Linked DNA regions of Pelobacter seleniigenes DSM 18267. The protein of the gene in region 1 binds, or shares a complex with, the protein of each later gene. Links are inferred from orthologs where the notes say so. Each region holds a gene or a part of one and is shown on either strand. Other genes may lie near its edges.

The links.
Region 2: the proteins of tuf (region 1) and tsf are in contact, whole or in part, in a crystal structure (PDB 1EFU), measured with the Escherichia coli proteins. The link is inferred for Pelobacter seleniigenes DSM 18267 from one-to-one orthologs.

The regions. Positions count from the first base shown.
Region 1 is NZ_JOMG01000002.1:69,878-81,223, forward strand. The notes cover bases 8,092-10,992. They hold tuf (elongation factor Tu), read right to left. Parts: upstream 10,189-10,992; coding sequence 8,995-10,188; downstream 8,092-8,994. Other genes in these bases: rplC (50S ribosomal protein L3), read right to left, coding at 8,092-8,638; rpsJ (30S ribosomal protein S10), read right to left, coding at 8,672-8,980; fusA (elongation factor G), read right to left, coding at 10,209-10,992. Outside these bases: rplO (50S ribosomal protein L15), read right to left, coding at 1-387; rpmD (50S ribosomal protein L30), read right to left, coding at 409-588; rpsE (30S ribosomal protein S5), read right to left, coding at 616-1,107; rplR (50S ribosomal protein L18), read right to left, coding at 1,119-1,481; rplF (50S ribosomal protein L6), read right to left, coding at 1,507-2,043; rpsH (30S ribosomal protein S8), read right to left, coding at 2,067-2,465; N909_RS25155 (type Z 30S ribosomal protein S14), read right to left, coding at 2,487-2,672; rplE (50S ribosomal protein L5), read right to left, coding at 2,695-3,234; rplX (50S ribosomal protein L24), read right to left, coding at 3,251-3,580; rplN (50S ribosomal protein L14), read right to left, coding at 3,606-3,974; rpsQ (30S ribosomal protein S17), read right to left, coding at 3,986-4,252; rpmC (50S ribosomal protein L29), read right to left, coding at 4,268-4,459; rplP (50S ribosomal protein L16), read right to left, coding at 4,449-4,871; rpsC (30S ribosomal protein S3), read right to left, coding at 4,888-5,538; rplV (50S ribosomal protein L22), read right to left, coding at 5,556-5,888; rpsS (30S ribosomal protein S19), read right to left, coding at 5,920-6,198; and 5 more genes. UniProt on the Escherichia coli protein: GTP hydrolase that promotes the GTP-dependent binding of aminoacyl-tRNA to the A-site of ribosomes during protein biosynthesis. May play an important regulatory role in cell growth and in the bacterial response to nutrient deprivation.
Region 2 is NZ_JOMG01000004.1:353,616-364,917, reverse strand. What follows is about bases 5,299-8,155. They hold tsf (translation elongation factor Ts), read right to left. Parts: upstream 7,255-8,155; coding sequence 6,343-7,254; downstream 5,299-6,342. Other genes in these bases: rpsB (30S ribosomal protein S2), read right to left, coding at 7,381-8,155; pyrH (UMP kinase), read right to left, coding at 5,586-6,317; frr (ribosome recycling factor), read right to left, coding at 5,299-5,593. Also shown: tRNA (adenosine(37)-N6)-threonylcarbamoyltransferase complex dimerization subunit type 1 TsaB, read right to left, coding at 1-565; RIP metalloprotease RseP, read right to left, coding at 562-1,881; N909_RS0118575 (1-deoxy-D-xylulose-5-phosphate reductoisomerase), read right to left, coding at 1,878-3,038; N909_RS0118570 (phosphatidate cytidylyltransferase), read right to left, coding at 3,049-3,855; N909_RS0118565 (undecaprenyl pyrophosphate synthase), read right to left, coding at 3,868-4,614; N909_RS25380 (4Fe-4S binding protein), read right to left, coding at 4,843-5,007; more of frr, read right to left, coding at 5,036-5,298; more of rpsB, read right to left, coding at 8,156-8,184; LPS export ABC transporter permease LptF, read left to right, coding at 8,514-9,701; LPS export ABC transporter permease LptG, read left to right, coding at 9,698-10,780; ahcY (adenosylhomocysteinase), read right to left, coding at 10,871-11,302. UniProt on the Escherichia coli protein: Associates with the EF-Tu.GDP complex and induces the exchange of GDP to GTP.

The DNA.
Region 1 (11,346 bases):
GCTGAATTTATGAGCCTGAACAGTCAATGCTTTGGACAATTCCCCATCAGCAAGGATTTTGATTCCGTCTTTGGGGTTTGAAATCAAGCCAGCATTGCCGTATTGCTCGAGATCAACCACAGTACCAGCTTCAAAAACCTCAAGGTCCCGCAGATTAACCAGGTTATAGACCTTCTTATTGACAGAGGTAAACCCACGCTTCGGGGTCCGTCTCTGCAGTGGCATCTGACCACCCTCGAATCCTGGTTTTACGCCACCACCGCTGCGGGCGTTTTGTCCCTTATGGCCTTTACCGGAAGTTTTTCCGGTTCCAGAGCCGGGGCCACGACCGATGCGCTTCCTATTTTTAGTCGAACCGGGTGCCGGTTTCAGATTACTGAGATCCATCATTTATCCTCTATATTGTTTTCAGTCTTCGACTGCAACCATATGCTCAACTTTACGGATCATACCCCGAATCTCCGGAGTGTCCTGCAAAGTGACAGTTTGATGCAGGCGCTTAAGGCCCAGACCTTTCAGAACCTTGGCGAAATACTCTTTTCGTCCGATCGGGCTTTTCTTCAGGGTAACTTTTACTTCCGCAGCCATTATGACATCCTCCTGGGTCTGCGACCCTTATTCTTTGACAAGACCGCGACGAGCAAGAACCTCATCCGGGCTTTTAAGCATCTTGAGCGCATTCATTGTCGCTTTGACAACGTTATGCGGGTTGTTGGAGCCGAGACATTTGGTCAGAATGTTACCAATCCCGACCGACTCCAGGATAGGCCGGACAGCACCGCCGGCGATCACACCGGTACCTGCGGAAGCAGGTTTGAGCAGAACCTTACCTGCTCCGTACTTACCGATAACATCGTAAGGAATGGTCCGCCCATCCTGAATTGGCACCTTGATCAGGCTTTTTTTAGCCTGTTCAACGCCCTTTCTGATGGCTTCAGGAACTTCCTTGGCTTTACCAAGTCCGTAACCGACATGCCCTTCTCCGTCACCGACAACAACCAGTGCAGAAAAGCTGAAGCGCCGGCCACCTTTGACAACTTTGGCATTACGGTTGATATGAATGACTCTATCGGTCAATTCCAGTTCATTGGGATCAATGCGCAGCACTACCTTCTCCTCTACAGCTTCAATCCGGCTTCCCGTGCAGCATCAGCCAGCGCCTGAACGCGCCCCTGATACAGGAAACCGTTACGGTCGAAAACAACTTGGGTGATATTCTGGGCAAGTGCTTTTTGAGCGATAGCACTCCCGACTGCCTTAGCCGCCTCTACATTACCGCCGTTATTCAAGTCCACATCTTTGCCGACTGATGAAGCCGCAACCAAAGTTCTGCCGGTTGTATCTTCGATAATCTGGGCGTAAATATGCTTGGTACTGCGGAAGACAGAGAGCCGGGGGCATTCAGTGGTCCCACGAATTTTTCTTCTAACCCGCGCCTGACGCTTGAGCCTGGCAACACGTCTTTTTTGGGAAACGTTCACAGTTATGCTCCTTATATCAATCTAATTACTTGCCGGCCTTACCAGCTTTACGCAAAATCTTCTCGTCAGCATACTTGATTCCTTTGCCCTTGTACGGTTCCGGAGCACGGAATGAGCGGATCTTCGCCGCAGCGGATCCGACAAGCTGCTTATCGATACCATTTACCGACAACTTGGTTTGTTTTTCCACCTCTACCGAAATCCCCTCAGGCAATTCGTAGACAACCGGGTGGGAATAACCGAGTGAAAGGGTCAATGTGTTTCCGCTGATTTCAGCACGATAACCGACCCCGTTGATTTCAAGCTTTTTCTGAAATCCAACCGTCACACCGACCACCATGTTATTGATCAGGGAACGGGTCAGGCCATGCAGAGCACAATCAGATTTTTCCTCAGTCGGGCGTGAGACGATAATCTGTTCCGTTTCAACGGCGATGGTCATCCGCGCATGCAACTCTTGGGTCAGTGCCCCTTTGGGCCCGGTGACGGTCATGGTATTTCCATCAAGTGCAACTTTGACACCTGCTGGTATAGCTATTGGCAATTTACCGATACGTGACATTTTTGAAACTCCTCGATCTTCTGTTACCAAACGCTGCAGATAACTTCGCCGCCAACCTGTGCCTTGCGTGCTGACACATCGTCAAGAACGCCTTTGGAGGTCGAGAGAATCGAAGCACCGAGACCGTTCTTGATCCGGGGGATATCCTCTTTGCCGACATAAACCCGACAACCTGGTGTAGACACCCGCTTGATCTCGTGAATGACGGGAGACTGGTTGTCATCGTATTTCAGATAAATACGCAGCAGCCCTTGCTTACCGTCAGTTACGATTTTAAAGTTTTTTATAAAGCCAAGATCTTTCAAAACTGCAGCGACTGCAGCTTTGACGTTGCTGGAGGGAACATCAACTTTCGCATGGGACGCCATACCGGCATTACGGATGCGGGTCAACATGTCCGCCATTGGATCAGTCATCGACATGAATGGTACTCCTTCTCGCTGTTACCAGCTGGACTTGACAACCCCGGGGACTTTCCCTTCGGAGGCCAGTTTCCTTAAACAAATTCTGCACATATCAAACTTACGATAATAAGCGCGCGGACGACCACAAATCGGACAGCGATTGTATGTACGAACCGCGAACTTTTGGGGCCGTTTAGCTTTGGCAATCATTGATTTCTTCGCCACATCATCCTCCGCTCTTAAAGCTCTATTTTCTGAACGGCATACCGAGACCGGCCAGCAATGCACGGCCCTCTTCGTCGGTTTTTGCCGTTGTTACAATCGTAACGTTCAACCCGGAAACCTTGGCGATCTTATCGAGGTCAATCTCAGGAAAGATCAACTGCTCGCGGATACCAAGGGTATAATTACCCCGGCCGTCAAACGCTTTGGGAGAAACGCCCTTAAAATCGCGAACCCGAGGCAGCGCAACATTGACCAAGCGATCAATGAATTCCCATGCCCGATCGTGCCGCAACGTTACACAGGCACCGATAGACATGTTTTCACGCAGCTTGAATCCGGCGATCGACTTTTTGGATTTGGTCACCACCGGTTTTTGGCCGGAAATCCGTTCCAGCTCTTCAACTGCGGATTCGAGCAGCTTGGGATTCTGAATGGCCTCACCGAGACCCATATTCAGAACGACCTTCTCTATTTTGGGAACTTCCATTACGTTACGGTATTGGAATTCCTTCATCAGGGCAGGAATCTGCTCCTGAATATATGCCTCTTTTAACCTGGCCATTGAAATCTCCGTTTACTTATTTATCAACGCTCGCGTTACATTTTTTGCAATAACGAGTCTTGCTACCGTCCTCAAGAGTTTTGACGCCGGTACGAGTCGCCTCGTTACAAGAACCGCAGATCAACATGACATTGGACATGCTGATTGCCGCCTCTTTCTCGACGATACCACCCTCGGGATTGAGCTGATTAGGGCGGGTGTGTCGTTTCACCACGTTGAGGTTCTCAACGACAACACGTCCTTTGGCTGGGAAAACCCGCAGAACCTTACCGGTTTTACCGCGCTCCTTACCAGCAATAATTTTCACCATGTCATCTTTTTTGACATGTACTTTGATACTAGCCATTGCTTATTTTCTCCAACAGTCCGGTTTATAAAACTTCAGGAGCCAGCGAAACAATTTTCATAAAGTGACGGGCTCGCAACTCTCTCGCGACTGGGCCGAAAATACGGGTGCCGATAGGTTCGTTACCAGCGTTAACGACAACAGCTGAATTGTTGTCAAAACGAATAAACGACCCGTCCGGACGCGGAATTTCCTTCGCAGTACGCACAATCACAGCACGAACAACATCACCTTTTTTAACTTTGGAATTCGGCAACGCTTCTTTAACACTGCAAATGATGATATCGCCGATTCCGGCATATTTACGCTTCGATCCACCCGGGACCTTAATACAGCAAAGCTTCTTCGCGCCGGAATTATCTGCGACGCTCAGCATGGATTGCATCTGGATCATGACTTACTCTCCTACGCGGTAACGGCCTTCTCCAGAATCTGGCGCACACGCCAGCGCTTGTCTTTGGACAAGGGTCTGGTTTCGACAATAAGGACTTTATCACCAAGAGCGCAACTGTTCAGCTCATCATGAGCTTTACAGCTAACTTTCCGCTTGATGAATTTTTTATAAATGCTGTGCTTAACCAGGTCATCGACCCTGACAACAACAGTTTTATCCATTTTGTCACTGACAACAACGCCGATCCGGGTTCTTCTGCTACCTCGTTCTTGACTCATTTTTCCTCACACACACTAGGCATTCAGCTTACTGGACAGGACTGTCTTGACTCGTGCCACGTCTTTACGTACAGCAGATATCTTAGCAGTGTTTTCCAGATGACCGGTATGCAATTGAAATCTCAGATTGAAAAGCTCCTGCTGAAGCTCACGCGTCTTCGCTTCCAATTCCTCTACGCTGAGATCGATAATTTCACTAGCCTTCATCGCCAGCCTCTCTTTTCACAAATTTGGTCCGCATCGGTAACTTATGAGCACCAAGCCGGAAAGCCTCACGTGCAATTTCCTCGGTAACTCCCTGCATTTCATAAATCATATGGCCTGGCTTTACCACAGCAACCCACTTCTCGGGCGACCCTTTTCCTTTACCCATCCGGGTTTCGGCCGGCTTACTGGTAAGGGGCTTATGCGGAAATGTGCGAATCCAGATCTTCCCACCACGCTTGATATAGCGCGTCATGGCGCGACGAGCAGCTTCAATCTGACGTGACGAAAGCCAGCCGCACTCAAGGGCCTGCAGACCGTAATCACCGAAACTAACTTCAGTACCACGGGAGGCCTGTCCAGTCATGCGACCGGTAAACTGCTTTCTACGCTTAACTTTCTTCGGCATTAACATGGTTAATTACTCCTGATCAGCCAACCGGCTGTTCTTGTTCTTTTCCAAGCACCTCACCCTTGAAGATGAGGACTTTGACACCAATGATTCCGTAGGTCGTCTTTGCTTCGGCAAAACCATAATCGATATCAGCTCGCAAAGTATGCAAAGGAACACGCCCTTCACGATACCATTCAGTACGGCTCATCTCGGCACCGCCCAAACGCCCGGAACAATTGATTTTGATTCCCTTTGCACCGAATTTGAGGGCCATACTGACACTACGCTTCATGGCTCTTCTGAAAGCGACGCGCCTTTCCAGCTGCAACACAACATTTTCTGCAACCAACTGGGCATCAACTTCCGGCTTACGCACCTCTTGAATGTTGATAAAACATTCATCATCGGTAATCTTGGCCAGATCTTTTTTCAATACCTCAACCTCGGAACCTTTTTTGCCGATGATAATTCCGGGTCTTGCGGCAAAGATGTTGATCTTTACTTTATTAGCTGCTCTCTCAAGCTCGATTTTCGAAATTCCTGCATGGTACAATCTCTTCTTCAGGAAATTACGAAGTTTGAGATCGGCATGAAGTTTTTCGGCATAGTCTGAATCTGCGTACCAGCGGGATTCCCATGTCCGGTTAACTCCAAGACGAAATCCTATCGGATGAACTTTCTGGCCCAAAGGGATACCTCCTCGTTTTACTTAACATCCAGAACCACAGTAATGTGGCTGGTCGGTTTGCGAATCCGGCTGGCTCGCCCTTGTGCGCGAGGCATAAAGCGCCTTAACACGGGGCCCTGATCGACCATAATTGTTTTAACAAACAACTGATCAACATCAGAAACACCTTTCTGTTCGGCGTTTGCTACAGCTGATTTCAATAATTTAGAAAGAACTGGTGCAGTTTTCTGCGGAGAAAATTGCAGAATGTTCATAGCATCCTGAATCCCCTTACCGCGGACCAGATCGACAACGAGTCGCGCCTTACGCGGAGAAAGGCGAACGTTCCTCAGTTTTGCTTGTGCTTCCATTGCTCGGAACTCCTGTTAAAATCGCGGTAAGCTATCTGACCTTGCTCTTCTTGTCACTGCCGTGACCGAAGTAAGTCCTCGTCGGAGCAAATTCACCCAGCTTGTGACCAACCATATTTTCACTGACAAAAACCGGGACAAATTTCTTCCCGTTATGAACAGCAAAGGTCAGCCCGACAAACTCAGGAATGATGGTCGAACGCCGCGACCAGGTCTTGATAACTTTGTTACGGTTAGTGTCACCTTCCAGATCTACTTTGCGTAGCAGGCTGTCCTGGACGTATGGCCCTTTTTTAATTGATCTTGCCACGATCTTCTCCTAAAGGCTTGAATTACTTCTTATTTCTACGACGTACGATAAATTTGTCCGTACGTTTATTCGTTCTGGTTTTGTAACCTTTGGTCGGGATACCCCATGGGGTAACCGGATGACGACCACCGGAACTCTTACCTTCACCACCACCATGCGGGTGATCGACCGGGTTCATGGCCACACCACGCGACTGCGGACGTTTCCCCAGCCAACGGTTACGACCGGCTTTACCGATCTTGATTTTTTCATAATCAAGATTGCCAACCTGACCAACAGTAGCACGGCATTCCTGCATCACCAGGCGAACTTCACCGGAAGGGAGTCGCAACTGGGCATAGCGACCTTCTTTCGCAGCGATCATCGCGTAGGCACCTGCACTACGGGCCAACTGGCCGCCTTTGCCAACCTTAAGCTCAACATTGTGCACCCAGGTGCCCAACGGAATGGCCTTGATCGACAACGCATTGCCCGGTCGAATATCAGCGGAATCGCTGGCAACCACCGCATCGCCGACCGACAGACCGTTGGGAGCCAGAATGTAACGCTTCTCACCGTCAGCATAGAACAACAGTGCGATGCGAGCACTACGGTTGGGATCATATTCGATGGAAGCAACCTTAGCAGGAACCTCAAGCTTGTCCCGTCGAAAATCCACAATCCGATATTGCCTCTTGTGGCCACCGCCAGTATGACGCTTGGTGATCCGACCGGAGTTGTTTCGTCCGCCGGACCGCTTCAGCGGTACAAGAAGAGATTTTTCCGGTCTGGCTTTAGTTACTTCCTCGAAAGTCGAGGAGGTCATATGACGCCGACCGTCCGAGGTTGGATTATATTTTTTTATACCCATGACAACTGCTCCATACCTGCCAAATACACGGCCTTAAACGCCATAAAAATCGATATTATGCCCCTGTTGCAGGGTAACATATGCTTTTTTCCAGTTGTTCCGTTGCCCGAAAGAAGCACCGACCCGCTTCATTTTACCGCGCAACTGGATAGTATTAACCGACTTGACCTTGACATCAAAAGCTTTTTCAACCGCCTGCTTGATTTCGATTTTGTTGGCCGAGCGCGCAACTTCAAATGCAACAACTTGCGCTTCGTCCTTCAGCAGGTTTGCTTTTTCAGTAATCAGCGGTTTGCGAATAATCTCGTGAAGAGGTTTCATTTTTCCAAAGCTCCTTCGATCTCAGTAACCGCGGCATCAGTCAGCACCAGATAAGGGTATTTAAGAACGTCGTATACATTCACCCCTTCTGCGCGCAGGACTTTTACATTGCGCAGATTTCTGGCTGAAAGCTCAACCTTGACATCGGCCTGGTCGATAACGACCAACGCACCATCCAGCGCAAACCGCTCAATAACCTGACTGAACCGTTTGGTACTGATATCATCCAGGGCCAGATCTTTCACGACCACCAGTTTTTCGCCTTGAAAGCGAGCGGACAATGCGCTGCAAAGCGCCGCTTTCTTGACCTTCCGATTCAGCTTGAAGGAATAGGAGCGGGGCTGAGGTCCAAACGCAACACCACCACCAACGAAATGGGGTGCGCGAATAGTACCCTGCCGTGCATTACCGGTACCTTTCTGACGATAAGGCTTCTTTGCACCACCGGCAACCGCGCTTCTGTTCTTGACCGCTGCCGTCCCCTGACGCCGAGCCGCAAGTTGATAACGAACCATGTCATGCAAAAGATATTCTTTTACTTCAGTATTAAAAACAGTGTCCGCGAGCTCACGCTCTCCAACCTGTTTCTTGTCCTGATCATAAATTGCTACAGTTGCCATTTATCCACTCCTAAATCCGCAGCACTTAAACCTTGATCCCTTTACGGATCTCGACCAGACCGTTTTTCGGTCCAGGAACGGCACCACGTACAAGGATTAAATTCTCTTCGGGCCGAACGTCGACAACAATGAGGTTTTGTGTTGTAACCCGCACATTACCCAATTGTCCAGGCATTTTCTTACCCTTGAACACTCGGGACGGCCAAGCCGAAGCACTGATGCCCCCAGGCCGACGTTTAAACATGGAACCGTGAGTCGCCCGGCCACCGGAAAAACCCCACCGCTTCATAACGCCCTGAAATCCCTTACCCTTACTGGTACCGGTTATATCGATCCGGTCACCGGGCTTGAACATTTCGCAGGAAACGATATCACCAACGGCGCAGTCCCCGACGGTTGAAAATTCGCGAACATGAGCAAAGGCACCCTTGCCGGCCTTTTTGAAGTGTCCCATTTCCGGCTTGTTCGCGCGCTGTGCACCAATCGCCTTGAAACCAATCTGTACAGCTTCATAGCCATCAGTTGCCGCTGTCTTCTTCTGCAGAACCGTACATGGCCCCGCTTCCAGCACAGTCACAGGAATCCGCTGCCCATCAGCAGCATAAACCTGGCTCATGCCTATCTTTTTTCCTAACAATCCGTTGGTCATAGTCGTGCCCTTAAATTGCGATTAAACCAAAAATTAAAGCTTGATCTCAACGTCTACGCCAGCAGACAAGTCCAGCTTCATCAAAGCATCCACGGTCTGCTGAGTCGGCTCCATAATATCCAAGAGACGCTTATGCGTACGAATCTCAAACTGCTCTCGACTCTTTTTGTCGACGTGCGGACCGCGCAGCACACAGTATTTATTGATCACAGTCGGCAACGGAATGGGGCCGACCAAACGTGAACCGGTACGTTTCGTTGTATCTACAATTTCCGCAACAGCCTGGTCGAGCAGGCTGTGATCATAAGCTTTCAGACGAATTCTGATCTTCTGTGTAGACATGTGTTTTCCTCGTATTACTCGATAACTTCACTGACCACGCCGGCGCCGACAGTACGGCCGCCTTCGCGGATTGCAAAGCGCAGTTCCTTGTCCATTGCAATCGGGGTGATCAAATCAACCGTCATTGCAATATTGTCACCAGGCATAACCATTTCGGTGCCTTCCGGAAGCTCAACAATCCCGGTCACATCCGTGGTCCGGAAGTAGAACTGCGGACGATACCCTTTGAAGAACGGGGTATGACGACCACCCTCTTCCTTGGTCAGAATATAAGCCTCGGCTTTGAACTTGGTATGCGGGGTGATGCTGCCCGGCTTAGCCAGAACCTGACCACGCTCGATGTCTTCACGCTTGACACCACGCAGCAGAATACCGACGTTGTCGCCGGCCTGACCCTGATCCAGCAGCTTGCGGAACATTTCGACACCGGTCACGACCGTTTTGGTCGTAGCTTTCATGCCGACGATTTCGACTTCTTCCTGAACTTTGACCACGCCGCTCTCAACCCGACCGGTGGCAACAGTACCACGACCGGAGATGGAGAAGACGTCTTCAACAGGCATCAGGAACGGCTTGTCAACAGCACGCTCCGGCTCGGGGATGTAGCTGTCAACAGCGTCCATCAGTTCGAGAACTTTGTTCTTGCCGATCTCGTCATCGCGACCTTCCAGAGCGGCCAGAGCGGACCCGGCAATGATCGGAATATCGTCACCCGGGAAATCATAGCTCGACAGCAGCTCACGGATTTCCATGTCGACCAGCTCGAGCAGTTCTTCGTCGTCAACCATGTCGGCCTTGTTCAGGAACACGACCATGGCCGGAACACCAACCTGACGAGCGAGCAGGATGTGCTCACGGGTCTGCGGCATCGGGCCGTCAGCAGCCGAGACCACCAGAATAGCGCCGTCCATCTGGGCAGCTCCGGTGATCATGTTCTTGACATAGTCGGCGTGACCCGGGCAGTCAACGTGTGCATAGTGACGCTTTTCGGTCTCATATTCGACGTGGGCGGTTGCAATGGTGATACCACGCTCACGCTCTTCCGGTGCATTGTCGATCTGATCGAAAGCCTTGACTTCACCGCGGCCCATCTTTTCTGCGAGCACGGTGGTAATCGCTGCGGTCAGCGTGGTCTTGCCGTGGTCAACGTGACCGATGGTCCCGATGTTGACGTGCGGCTTTGTCCTCTCAAATTTTTCCTTGGACATAACTATCTCCTCTCCTCGGCCTAACCATTGACCTTGGCGATAATCTCTTCACTAATTGCCTTAGGTACCTGCTCGTAATGATCAAATACCATCGTATATGTTGCCCGACCCTGCGTTGAACTGCGTAGATCGGTTGCGTAACCAAACATACTGGAAAGTGGAACGTGAGCATTAACAACCTGCGCACCGCCGCGGGAATCCATCCCCATGATACGGCCGCGACGGCTATTCAAATCGCCGATAACATCTCCCATGTATTCCTCAGGGACAACAACTTCGACCGCCATAATCGGCTCGAGCAGAACGGGAGAAGCTTTTCTTGCCCCTTCCTTGAAGCCCATTGAACCGGCAATCTTAAAGGCCATCTCGGAAGAGTCAACATCGTGATACGAACCGTCGTAACAAGCGACCCGAACATCAACAATCGGGAAACCGGCAAGAACCCCGTTTTCAGCGGCCTCTTCAGCACCCTTCCCAACTGCAGGGATATATTCGCGCGGAATAACGCCACCCTTAATCTCATCAATAAAACTGAAGCCTTCACCAGGTTCGCCCGGCTCAAGACGCAACCAACAATCGCCATACTGACCACGGCCACCGGACTGGCGGACAAACTTGCCTTGCACTTCGACCGATTTAGTGATCGATTCACGATAAGCAACCTGCGGAGCGCCAACATTACACTCAACCTTGAACTCGCGCTTCATCCGGTCAACAATGATCTCAAGATGCAGCTCGCCCATCCCGGAAAGAATGGTCTGACCAGTTTCTTCATCGGTCCGCACCCTCAAGGACGGATCCTCAGACAGCAACTTACCCAGAGCAACACCCATCTTTTCCTGATCGCTTTTGGTCTTCGGCTCAACCGACAAGTGAATAACCGGTTCAGGGAATTCCATCGACTCAAGCAGCGACGGCTTATCCGGGTCACACAAAGTATCACCAGTAGTAGTGTGCTTCAAACCGACCGCAGCAGCGATATCACCAGCATAAACCTGCTTGATCTCTTCACGCTTATTAGCGTGCATCTTCAACAAACGACCGAAACGCTCCTTCTTACCTTTGGTCGAGTTGAGGACAGACGTTCCAGACTCGGCAACCCCCGAATACACCCGAAAGAAGCTCAGCTGACCAACAAAGGGGTCGGTCATAATCTTA
Region 2 (11,302 bases), on another replicon or contig:
CAGGTGGCAGCACCGCTCTTTCCCCCAGACAATCAATAATCAGATCGTGGTACAGGGAAACCCCGTCACCGACCAGAACAACCCGCCCCGGCAATTTTTCCAGCAGGACGCGCGGCGGGAGGACCCGTGGCTGGTCGATGGCAATCGGCGAGCCGGTCAGGGTATCGAACAGCTGGGTGTAAACTTCTTTTTTGCGGGCATCCAAAAAAGCACAGACCGGGACTGTGGCCAAAGGAGCACCCAACGCAGCGACCTGCAATGCCGAAACCGGAACAACCGATTTATCGAGAACCTGCCCCAACCCTTTGAGGGTTGCCAAACCGATACGCAACCCGGTAAAGGACCCGGGTCCGGTTACTGCAGCGAGCAGATCGAGGTCAGCAAGATCCCAACCGGCTTCGCCCAGCAGCAAATCAATTTGCCCAAGCAGTTTTTCACTATGGGTGCTGCGTACATTCAGTAAGGATTCTGCGACCAGGGTTTCGCCCTGGCACAAAGCCACGCTGCCCGTCAATGAAGCCGTGTCCAAAGCCAGGATTCTGGTGTGTGAAAAATCTTTATTCATCCCCAAAGCCGTACAATGTCATTATAAAATGCCAAGACCATCAACATCAGCAGCATGGCCATTCCGACCTGTTGCGCCATCTCGCGTGCTCTGATGGAGACAGGCCTACGTAAAATCAGCTCAATACTGTAAAAAAGGATATGTCCGCCGTCCAGAATCGGAATCGGCAACAGGTTAAGAATTCCGAGCTGAATGGAAATAAAAGCCAACACCGACAGAATTGACGCGAGGTCGGTCTGCGCAGCCTGTCCGGCAATCTGAACCACGGTGATCGGGCCGCCGATGTTCTTGGCGGAGACATTCCCGGTGAAAAGCTTCTGCACAAAAACCACTGTCAGGTCAATCAGTTCCCAGGTGCGCTTGGCCCCCTCTTTGATAGAGGCAGCAAACCCGAAATGCTTCAATTGGAAACTTTGCAACGGAGCGATGCCGAGCAGGTATTCCCCCTCCCCTGCCCGCTGTTGCGGAGTCACCTCGACAACACTCTGTTTTCCTCCACGCTCCAGCAAAACCGGAACCTTTTGCTTGCCGACCTGCTGAATAATCCCTCTTAAATCGTACCAGGAAAAAACCTTATGTCCGTCAATCGCCAGAATCAGGTCACCACGCTGCAACCCGGCCTGTGCCGCAGGCATATCCGCAGCCATGGCTCCGACCCGCGCTTCCTGAGTCGGCAATAGCCCGAGCGCCTGCATTCCCTCCAGGCTGTCATTTTCAGCGGGAATTTCAATGGTCCGGGTCTGGCCGTTACGCTCGATGCGGAAATGCAAAGAATCACCGGCTTGGCTCACAAACGCCTTGTTCGCTTCATTCCAGCTGTGGATCGCCTGCCCATTCAGACCCACCACACAATCGCCGCCGACAAAACCGGCGGTGGCAGCATTAGAATCCGGGACAACATAACCGATACAGGCGGGCTGATCAAAATAGCTGGGAACCTGAACCCCGACCATAAAGCTCACCGGCAGAATCAACAGCGGCAGCAGCAAGTTCATCGCCGGACCGGCAAGAACAATCGCCAACCGCTTCGAAACCGGTTTATGGGCAAAGGAACGGGCCGCCTCAGCTGGCGTCAGTTCGGCATCCTCACCCTGCTCGCCGCCCCCTTCGCCAAGCATCTGCACATAGCCGCCCAACGGAATAATACAGATTTGATACTCCGTCTCCCCCTTTTTCCGGGACACCAATCTGGGCCCGAAGCCCAGAGAAAACTTCAGGACTTTAACTCCGCACAGTTTGGCAACGACAAAGTGTCCGAGTTCATGAACAAAAACCAGCACCCCTAGCATCAGGATTCCGGCAATAACGGTGGTCATGCCTGTCCTCCACTTAACATTCGTTTAGCTTCGTTACGACTCCAGTCATCGGCCTGCAGCACACTGTCGACCGAGGAAGCCGCCTGAATCTGATGACGCTTCATAACCTGTTCAATCAGCACCGGGATGCCGACAAAATCAAGGCGGTTGGCAAGAAAAGCCTCGACCGCAATCTCATTGGCGGCATTCATAACCGCTGGCAGGGTTCCTCCTTCGGCCAAAGCTTCATAGGCCAGCCTCAGGCAGGGAAACCGCTCCCGATCCGGATGGGAAAATGTTAAGCGGCTCATGGCACACAGGTCAAGGGGGGGCTGTTCCAGAGGCAGCCGCTCAGGCCAGGACAGGGCATAAGCGATCGGGGTCTTCATATCGGGAATTCCCAATTGAGCCAGCAAAGCACCATCGTGATACTCAACCAGGGAATGGACGATACTTTCCGGATGAATATGCACGGCAATCTGCTCTGCAGGAATTCCGAACAGCCAATGCGCCTCGATGACCTCCAGCCCCTTATTCATCATTGTAGCCGAATCGATGGATATTTTCCGCCCCATCGCCCAATTTGGATGGGCCAAAGCGCTGCTCGGGGTAATTTCACCAAACTTCTCCCGTTCCAAATCGCGGAACGGACCTCCGGAGGCGGTCAGGATCAAGCGTCGGACATCAGTGTGACGCTGTCCGCTCAGCGACTGAAAGATAGCCGAATGTTCGCTGTCGACAGGGATCAGCTTAATCCCCTGGCGCCGGACTTCGGCCATGATCAGCCCGCCGGCCATGACCAGGGTTTCCTTATTGGCCAGAGCAACATCTTTACCTGCCTGAATTGCGGCTAAAGTGGGCTCCAGTCCAGCCGCGCCGACAATCGCCGCAACCACCATGTCCGCAGCAGCCAGAGTTGCACAGCGAATCATCCCGGCCACGCCAAACCCGACCTCAATCCCATGGTCATGTAGTTTGGAGGCTAAATAATCCGCGTCTTCTTCAGCAACAACGGCGACAACTTCAGGTTGAAAGACCTCGATCTGCTGCAGCAACAGATCGACATTTTTGCCGGCCGCCAAGGCGACCACCCGATAATGGTGGGGAAAGGACTTGATAATTTCGAGGGTACTGACTCCGATAGAGCCGGTGGATCCGAGCAACGATATGTTCTTCAAACGTACGCCCCTAGCCTCCGTAACCATATTTGGCAATATAGTAAACGAGGGGAAAAACAAACAATAAACTGTCCAGGCGGTCCAGCAGTCCACCGTGTCCCGGAATCATGGTACCGGAATCCTTGACCCTGCAGGCCCGCTTGAGAAGAGATTCGAAGAGGTCGCCCAGTTGGCCGAAAACGCCCAGGGCGACGCCGATCCCGAGAACGCCGAACCAGCCGATGGCCTGCAGGAAAAACAATTTTGCAAACAAAACCCCCAGGACTGCGCCCAGAATCCCGCCGTATGCTCCTTCAATGCTCTTATTTGGACTTACAGCCGGGTAAAGTTTGCGCTTACCGAACTTCCGACCAATGAAATAAGCCATCGAATCACAGGCCATCACTGCGATAAGCAGCAAGAAGATCCATTGTTTCCCATAAGCAAGCTGGTGTAGCGGCACCAGATGACCGATCAGCAATGGCAGGTAAACCGTCCCGGAGACGAGCCAGCCCAAGCGGTGGTGAGTCTCTTCAATGGGTGGCAGACGAAACAGGAACAGCAACGCCAGAACCAGATACAGGCCGGTGTACAACGGCACCAGCAACTCCGGCTGGTTCAAGGCCAATACCGGCACAACCGCAGCTCCAGCCGCAGCACTGAGCCATTGTTCGAGGCCATGTTCCCCGGCCAATCCCATTTTGTTATATTCCAACAAACTAACAAACAGGACCAAGGTCAGAAAAACGCTGAAAACCATGGGACTGGCAAAACCTAACAGGAGGATCAGCAGAGGCAGAAGCACAAGAGCTGTCAGAATGCGCTGTTTAATCGTCAATCTCCCATAATTTCAAGGTTCGTGAAGCTGTTCGTCGGTCAACCCGAAGCGACGTTTGCGCTGGCGATAGTCGTCCAGTGCATGCTGCAGGTCATCCGCTCCGAAATCGGGCCAAAGCACATCAGTGAAATAGAGTTCCGCATAGGCGAGCTGCCAAAGCAGGAAGTTGCTGATCCTCATCTCGCCGCTGGTACGGATCAACAGGTCAGGATCCGGAATATCGGCCGTGTCGAGAAAACCGGAAAACGTGCAGCAATCCAGTTTATCCGGATCAAGTTCCCCCTGACAAACCTGTCGCGAAGCCTTTTTGACCGCGCGCAGAATTTCATCCCTGCCGCCGTAAGATAATGCCAGCACCAAGGTCATCCGTTTGCCACCGGCCGTCTTGGCCTCGGCTTCTTTCAAAGCCGTTTGGAGTGATGGGGACATCCGACTGGTATCGCCGATAACCCGCAGACTGATGCCCTTGGCAAGCATCTTGTTTTGCTGCAATGCCAGGAACTGCAGCAGTAACTCCATTAACGCATCGACTTCATCCTGGGGCCGCCCCCAGTTTTCCGAGCTAAAAGCATACAGACTTAAAACATCAATCCCCTGCAACAAACAGGCGTCGACAATGACCGTAACCGCTTCCACCCCTTGCCGATGCCCTGCTATCCTGGGCAGGCCTCGTTGTTTAGCCCAGCGTCCGTTACCATCCATGATAACAGCAAGGTGTCTTAGAGGCGCTGTATGCATCAATTCTATACAATCCGACATTATATTAATTACACCGTTCAGAGAACCAGGAACATTCCCGGCTGGGAAAAATAGCACGCTTTCTCATGCTTCGGCAAGGCGAATACCGGCACAGGGTTCGATCCGTCAACCCAAGCCCCCCTCTAAATTCAGCAAAACAGCTGGAAATCTTTGTTTTTCCGCCAGCGCGCTGAGCAAATAAAAAAAGGGCGTTTTTCAACGCCCTTGCTATGCGATTTTACCAATCTGTCAATCAATGACAGCATTCACCGGGCAGCTGTCAACACAAGCCCGACATTCAGTACATTCGTCAGTTATGGAATAAAGCTCTCCCGCTTCAACGATCGCCCCAATCGGGCAGCTATCCACGCAGGTACCACAACCGATGCACTCTTCATTAATTTTAAGAGCCATTGATCACTCCTTCATAGGCAAACAACCGTCAGACCTCCATAACCTCCTGCTCTTTTTTCTGGACCACGGAGTCGATGAGTTCAACGAATTGGTCAGTCAGTTGTTGCACGTCCTTTTCGCTGCGTTTCAAATCATCTTCCGTGATTTCTTTTTCCTTTTCGAGCATCTTAAGGTTATCGTTGGCATCCCGTCGTGCATTACGCACCGAGATTTTAGCTTCCTCGGCCATCCGCTTAATGATTTTCACCATTTCCCGCCGCCGCTCTTCAGTCAGCGCCGGAACGGGGAGGCGAATCAACTGCCCATCCGAAGAAGGGGTCAGCCCCAGATCTGCCTTAAAAAGAGCCTTTTCGATTTCCGGGATCAGGTTCTTTTCCCAAGGCTGGACCGTGATCAGACGCGGTTCAGGTGCCGATAGCGTCGCCACTTGGCTGAGTGGGGTCGGCACGCCGTAATACTCGACCCTGACATCATCAAGCAAAGAAACACTGGCTCGCCCGGTACGTACCTTGGTCATATCCCGTTTCAGGGATTTAACCGCCTTATCCATGGCGAAACGGGTCTCGTTAAGAACTTCATCAACCATTTTCGTCGCCTCCCTTGACAATCGTTCCGATCTTTTCTCCCAAAACGACTTTTTTAATATTGTCTCGGCTGGTCATGTCGAAAATAATCATCGGCAGATTATTGTCCATACAGAGTGAAGTTGCCGTCGCATCCATAACCTGCAGCCCTTGCTGCAAGACCTCAAGGTACGTCAGGACCGGCAATTTGACGGCATCACTGTTTTTCTTAGGATCGGATGAATAAACCCCGTCAACCTTGGTTGCTTTAAGGATAACCTCGGCGTTGATCTCCATGGCCCGCAAGCTGGCAGCGGTATCTGTCGTGAAATACGGATTTCCGGTGCCGGCACTGAAAATAACCACCCGTCCTTTTTCAAGATGGCGGACGGCTCGACGACGGATATAAGGTTCGGCAATCTGCTGCATCTCGATAGCCGACTGGACCCGGGTATTCACCCCTTGTTTTTCCAGCGCGTCCTGCATCGCCAAGCTGTTCATCACGGTGGCCAGCATCCCCATGTAATCGGCGCTGGCCCGATCCATCCCTTTTGACGACGCGGCGAGCCCTCTGAAGATATTGCCCCCCCCGATGACCAATGCAACCTCGACCCCGAGCGCAACCACTTCTTTGATTTCCGTGGCGATTCCGGTAATAACCTGCGGATCAATGCCGTAGCCCTGCTCACCGGCGAGAGCCTCGCCGCTGAGCTTCAACAATATTCTTCGATATTTGACCGTTGCCACAAAAGCTCCTTCCGGGAAAGGTTACTTACTTGCTTAAAGCAGCAACTTCAGCCGCAAAATCATCTTCTCTTTTCTCGATCCCCTCACCCAGCTGGAACCGCACAAAGCTGTTCAGGGTAATCGTGGTGCCGAGTTCTTTCCCCAGTGCTTCGACAATCTTACCGACCTTCTGATCGGGATCGATCACAAAAGCTTGCTCAAGCAGGCAGACTTCACCGTAAAACTTGTTGATCTGGCCAAGAATGATTTTATCGACGATATTTTCCGGCTTACCGCTTTCCAGTGCCTTAACCCGCATAATTTCCTTTTCTTTTTCAACAACCTCCGCCGGAACAGCGTTCCGATCGAGGTACTGCGGAGCGGCCGCGGCGACATGCATGGCAATCTGTTTGCCAAGTTCAGCCAGCTTGTCATCAGCGGAATCAGTCTTGAATTCAACCAGAACACCGATTTTCCCGGCCCCATGGACATAGGCGGCAACAACGCCGGCTCCGGCATCCACGCGAGCCAGGCGGCGCAGGCTCATATTTTCGCCGATGGTGGCAATCTGATGGGTCAGTTCATCCCCGACATTACGCTCGGTGCCCGGGTAAGGAAGGGCCTTCAGAGCTTCAACATCAGCAACTTCGTTGGCCAGGATGACCTCACTGACATTGGCGACAAAGGATTGGAAGGCATCGTTTTTGGCGACAAAATCAGTTTCAGCGTTAACTTCGACAATCGCCCCGACGGCTCCGTCAGCAATTGCGGCGACCGCACCTTCGGCAGCCACGCGACCGGATTTTTTCGCGGCGGCGGAGAGGCCTTTTTTACGCAGGAAATCGACAGCCTCGTCCATATTCCCGGCGGTTTCAGTCAATGCTTTCTTACAATCCATCATCCCCGCTCCGGTTTTCTTACGCAACTCGGAGACCATTGCTGCAGTTATACTCACGATATTTCCTCCATAATCTGTATGCTACGGACCGCGGTCCGCGATTTATTGATATTAAACCAACGGCCGGACCAAAAGCCCGGCCGCAGGCCTTTTTAAATCCAGTGTACCATTTCAGGCGTCAAAAAATCAGTCTTCTTCAGCTTTGACTTCCTCAGCAACCGGAGCTTCGGCCACAACCGCTGCCGCAATTGCCGGCTCTTCGATTTTTTCATCGCGGCCTTCGGCCTCGGTCTGCTTGGCATCCTTGCGCTGCTGGGCCCCTTCCATACATGCCTCGGAAATTTTGGCGGCAAACAGGCGAATAGCCCGGATGGCATCATCATTGCCGGGGATCACGTAATCGATATTGTCCGGGTCACAGTTGGTATCGACAACAGCGACAACCGGGATACCCAGCTTATTGGCTTCCTGGACGGCAATGGCCTCTTTTTTGGGATCGATAATGAACACTGCACCCGGCAGTTTTCCCATATTCTTGATCCCGCCAAGGTTTTTCTCCAGCTTCTCACGTTCGCGCTCAAGCTGCAGAGCCTCTTTTTTGGTGTATTGATCGATGGTGCCGTCGGCGACCATGGCTTCGATTTTTTTCAGCCGATCGATGCTGGCTTTGATCGTGGTAAAGTTGGTCAGCATCCCGCCCAGCCAACGATTGTTGACAAAGTACTGATCTGCCCGCAGGGACTCTTCCCGAATGGCATCCTGGGCCTGTTTTTTGGTGCCAACAAAAAGAACCTTTTCGCCGCTGGCAACGGTATCCTGGATGAACTGGTAAGCCGTCTTGAAATAACGGACCGTTTTCTGCAGGTCAACGATGTAAATCCCGTTCCGAGCGCCAAAGATATAGGGCTTCATTTTGGGATTCCAGCGTTTGGTCTGGTGTCCGAAGTGAACACCGGCTTCGAGCATTTGTTTCATGGTAATCTGGGCCATTTTGTACATCTCCTGTTGTCTGGTTTGATTCCTCCGCCTCGTTCTGTTTCGGCAGGACCCGGCTCAGCCGGGAACCATCCTGCGCAAATCCCGAAGCGTGTGAAATGGGTTAACTGCGGATCTATACCATTTCTAACTGCCGCAGGCAAGCGAAAAACTGCTTATCAAAACCGCTCGGCAGGCCCTTCTTCCGGGCTCCGCAAACCGTCGCCACCCCCTCCTCTTGTCCGTCTCTTTGCAGCCAGCAAAAAGCGGCGCTCACTTTATCTGTTCCGGGGAGTCGCATAGTTTGTTTACAGCGCAGATCCTCTGTATTAGTATGCGCCCTTATGTCAACCATGCGAATTCATCGATATATACTCCGAGAAATTTCGGCGCCAGCGCTGTTAAGCCTGTTGATTTTCAGTTTTGTGCTGCTGATGGGCCGGATCCCCCGCCTGACCGAACTGGTCATCAACAAAGGGGTCCCCCTGACCCAGATCGTCAAGCTGTTCGGATTTTTGCTGCCGACTTTTTTAAGCATTACCGTTCCGCTATCCTTTCTGCTGGCGATCCTGCTTGCTTTCGGACGGCTCTCGGCCGACAGCGAGTTCATCGCGCTGAAAGCGTCCGGAGTCAGTCTTTACAACCTGGTTAAGCCGGTAGTCGCGCTAGCGGTGCTCTTTTCCCTGCTGACCGGGCTGATGACCCTCTACATTGAGCCGGCCAGCAAGACCGCGTTTAAGGGCATGCTGTTCCAGATCGCTTCCGGATCAGCTGGGCTGGCCATCACTCCCGGGGTTTTTAACGATGCTTTTGACGGCATCGTCCTGTTTACCCATGGGATGGATGAAAAGAATGGTATCATGCAGGATATTTTCATTTCCGATGAACGTGAAGGGGAAGTCCCGGCCACGATTATCGCCCGCCAGGGTCGGCTGATCAGCAACCCCGCAAAAATGGCCATGACTTTACGGCTGACCGATGGCACCATTCATCGCGAGCCCCGTGATTCTCAGCATACCACCTACCAAATCGTCCGCTTTTCAAATTATGATATCAACCTGGACGTCGCCGGCCAGTTGAATGACCAGGAACGCCGGCGATCTCGCGGCGAACTGTCCTGGGGTGAACTGTCCTCGACCCTGAATAGCACTCAAGACCCAAAAACCCGACTCCGCCTGGAGGTCGAAAAACACCAGCGGGTGGTCATCGCTTTTGCGCCCCTGGTACTGGTTCTGGTGGGGATTCCTTTAGGCCTGCAGTCGCAGCGTTCCGGCAAAGGAGCAGGTTTTTCCCTGGCCCTGATCGTATTTCTGGTTTATTACATTTTGCTCAGTTTTGCCGGTACCATCGCAGAGAAAGGGGTTCTTCCGGCAGCGCTGATCCTCTGGTTGCCGAACATCTGCTTCTTCGTCGGTGGACTCTACTTTCTGCACCGCACTGCGATTGAGAGGCCATTGCAGCTTTTTGCCAGTCCGCTTTTGCTCCTGCATAAATTGCTGAGGCTCTTCAAGCGCAGCGGAGCAGGCCAATGAAAATTATCGATCGCTTTTTGCTCAGTCACTTCATCCGCATCTTAGTGTTATGCACGGCCTCTTTTATCGGCATTTACCTGCTCATCGATTTTTTTGAAAAGGTCAATGATTTCATCGACCATCAGGCGACCCTGGGCGATTATCTGTCCTACCTTGGCAACAGCATTCCGTTTATTTTAGTACAGATTTTGCCCTTGGCCATTCTCACCGCCATGGTGCTGACCCTCGGCGGCCTGGGCCGAACCAATGAAACCACGGCCATGCGCGCCTGCGGGATCAGCATCTGGCATATCGTTCAACCCCTGATGACCCTGATTCTGGGCTTGTCTCTCCTCGTGCTCGTCCTCAATGAGATGGTCGTCCCCTGGAATACCCAACAGCTGAACGACTTGCTGGAAGTCAAACTGAAAGGGAAGCAGAAGACCGAGCTGACCCGTAACGAAATCTGGTACCGCCACGGCGACAGGATCATCAATATCAAGGTTGCTCACCCGCACAACAAGCGGCTCGAAGGGGTGACAGTCTTTTTCTTTTCCAAAGACCACAAACTGGTTCGCCGGATCGATGCGCCAAAGGTTGAATATGAGCAGGGACGCTGGTTGGCTGATCAGGCGGTCGACAGAAATTTTGCAGCAACCAGTGGCGACCTGCTCCAGACCTCGCCCCCGGAGCAGTTGGCTTTGCCACTGGGACGCAGCCCGGTGGATTTTCTTGAGCGGGAAAACCCCAACAGCGAGCAGAACTTTGTAAAGTTGCGCTCCATCGCCCATAAGCTGGAGCGGGAAGGTTATGATGCGACACGCCAGCGGGTTGATATGCATAACCGCCTGACAAAACCGTTCACCTGCCTGATTATGGGATTTCTCGGCATCCCGTTTGCCCTTCAGCGTGGCCGCAAAAGCAATATCGCCTTGGGGATAGGGATCAGCCTTGGCACCGGGGTCTGCTATTTCATCCTGCAGTCCCTGGTCACCGCCTTTGGCTATGCGGGGGCGATTCCGCCACTGGTCGCCGCCTGGGCCGCAAACGTCATCTTTTTATTATTCGGGATCTGGCTGCTGCTCAACGTCAAGCAATAACGCTTCCCACGCAACCTGTCTCCGAATCATAAAAAACCCCGCATGGTCAACCACACGGGGCTCTACAGACATCAACAGCAGTCCATATTCTCAATAACGATAGGTATCCGGCTTGTAAGGACCGGTCACGGGGACCCCCAGGTACTTGGACTGATCTTCGGTCAAAACCGTCAATTTTGCGCCAAGCTTGTCAAGATGCAAGCGGGCAACCTTTTCGTCCAGTTCCTTGGGCAGGACATAGACTTTGTTTTCATACTGAGAGCTGTTTTTGAACAGTTCGATCTGGGCCATAACCTGGTTGGTAAAAGAGTTTGACATCACAAAACTGGGATGTCCGGTGGCACAGCCCAAATTGAGCAGTCGCCCTTCGGCCAGGATAATGACGCCATGGCCATCGGCGAACACCCAACGATCGACCTGGGGCTTGATATTTTCTTTTCTGACTTCGGGATCGCGCTCCATGGCGCTCATCTCGATTTCATTGTCAAAATGGCCGATATTGCCGACAATGGCATTATTTTT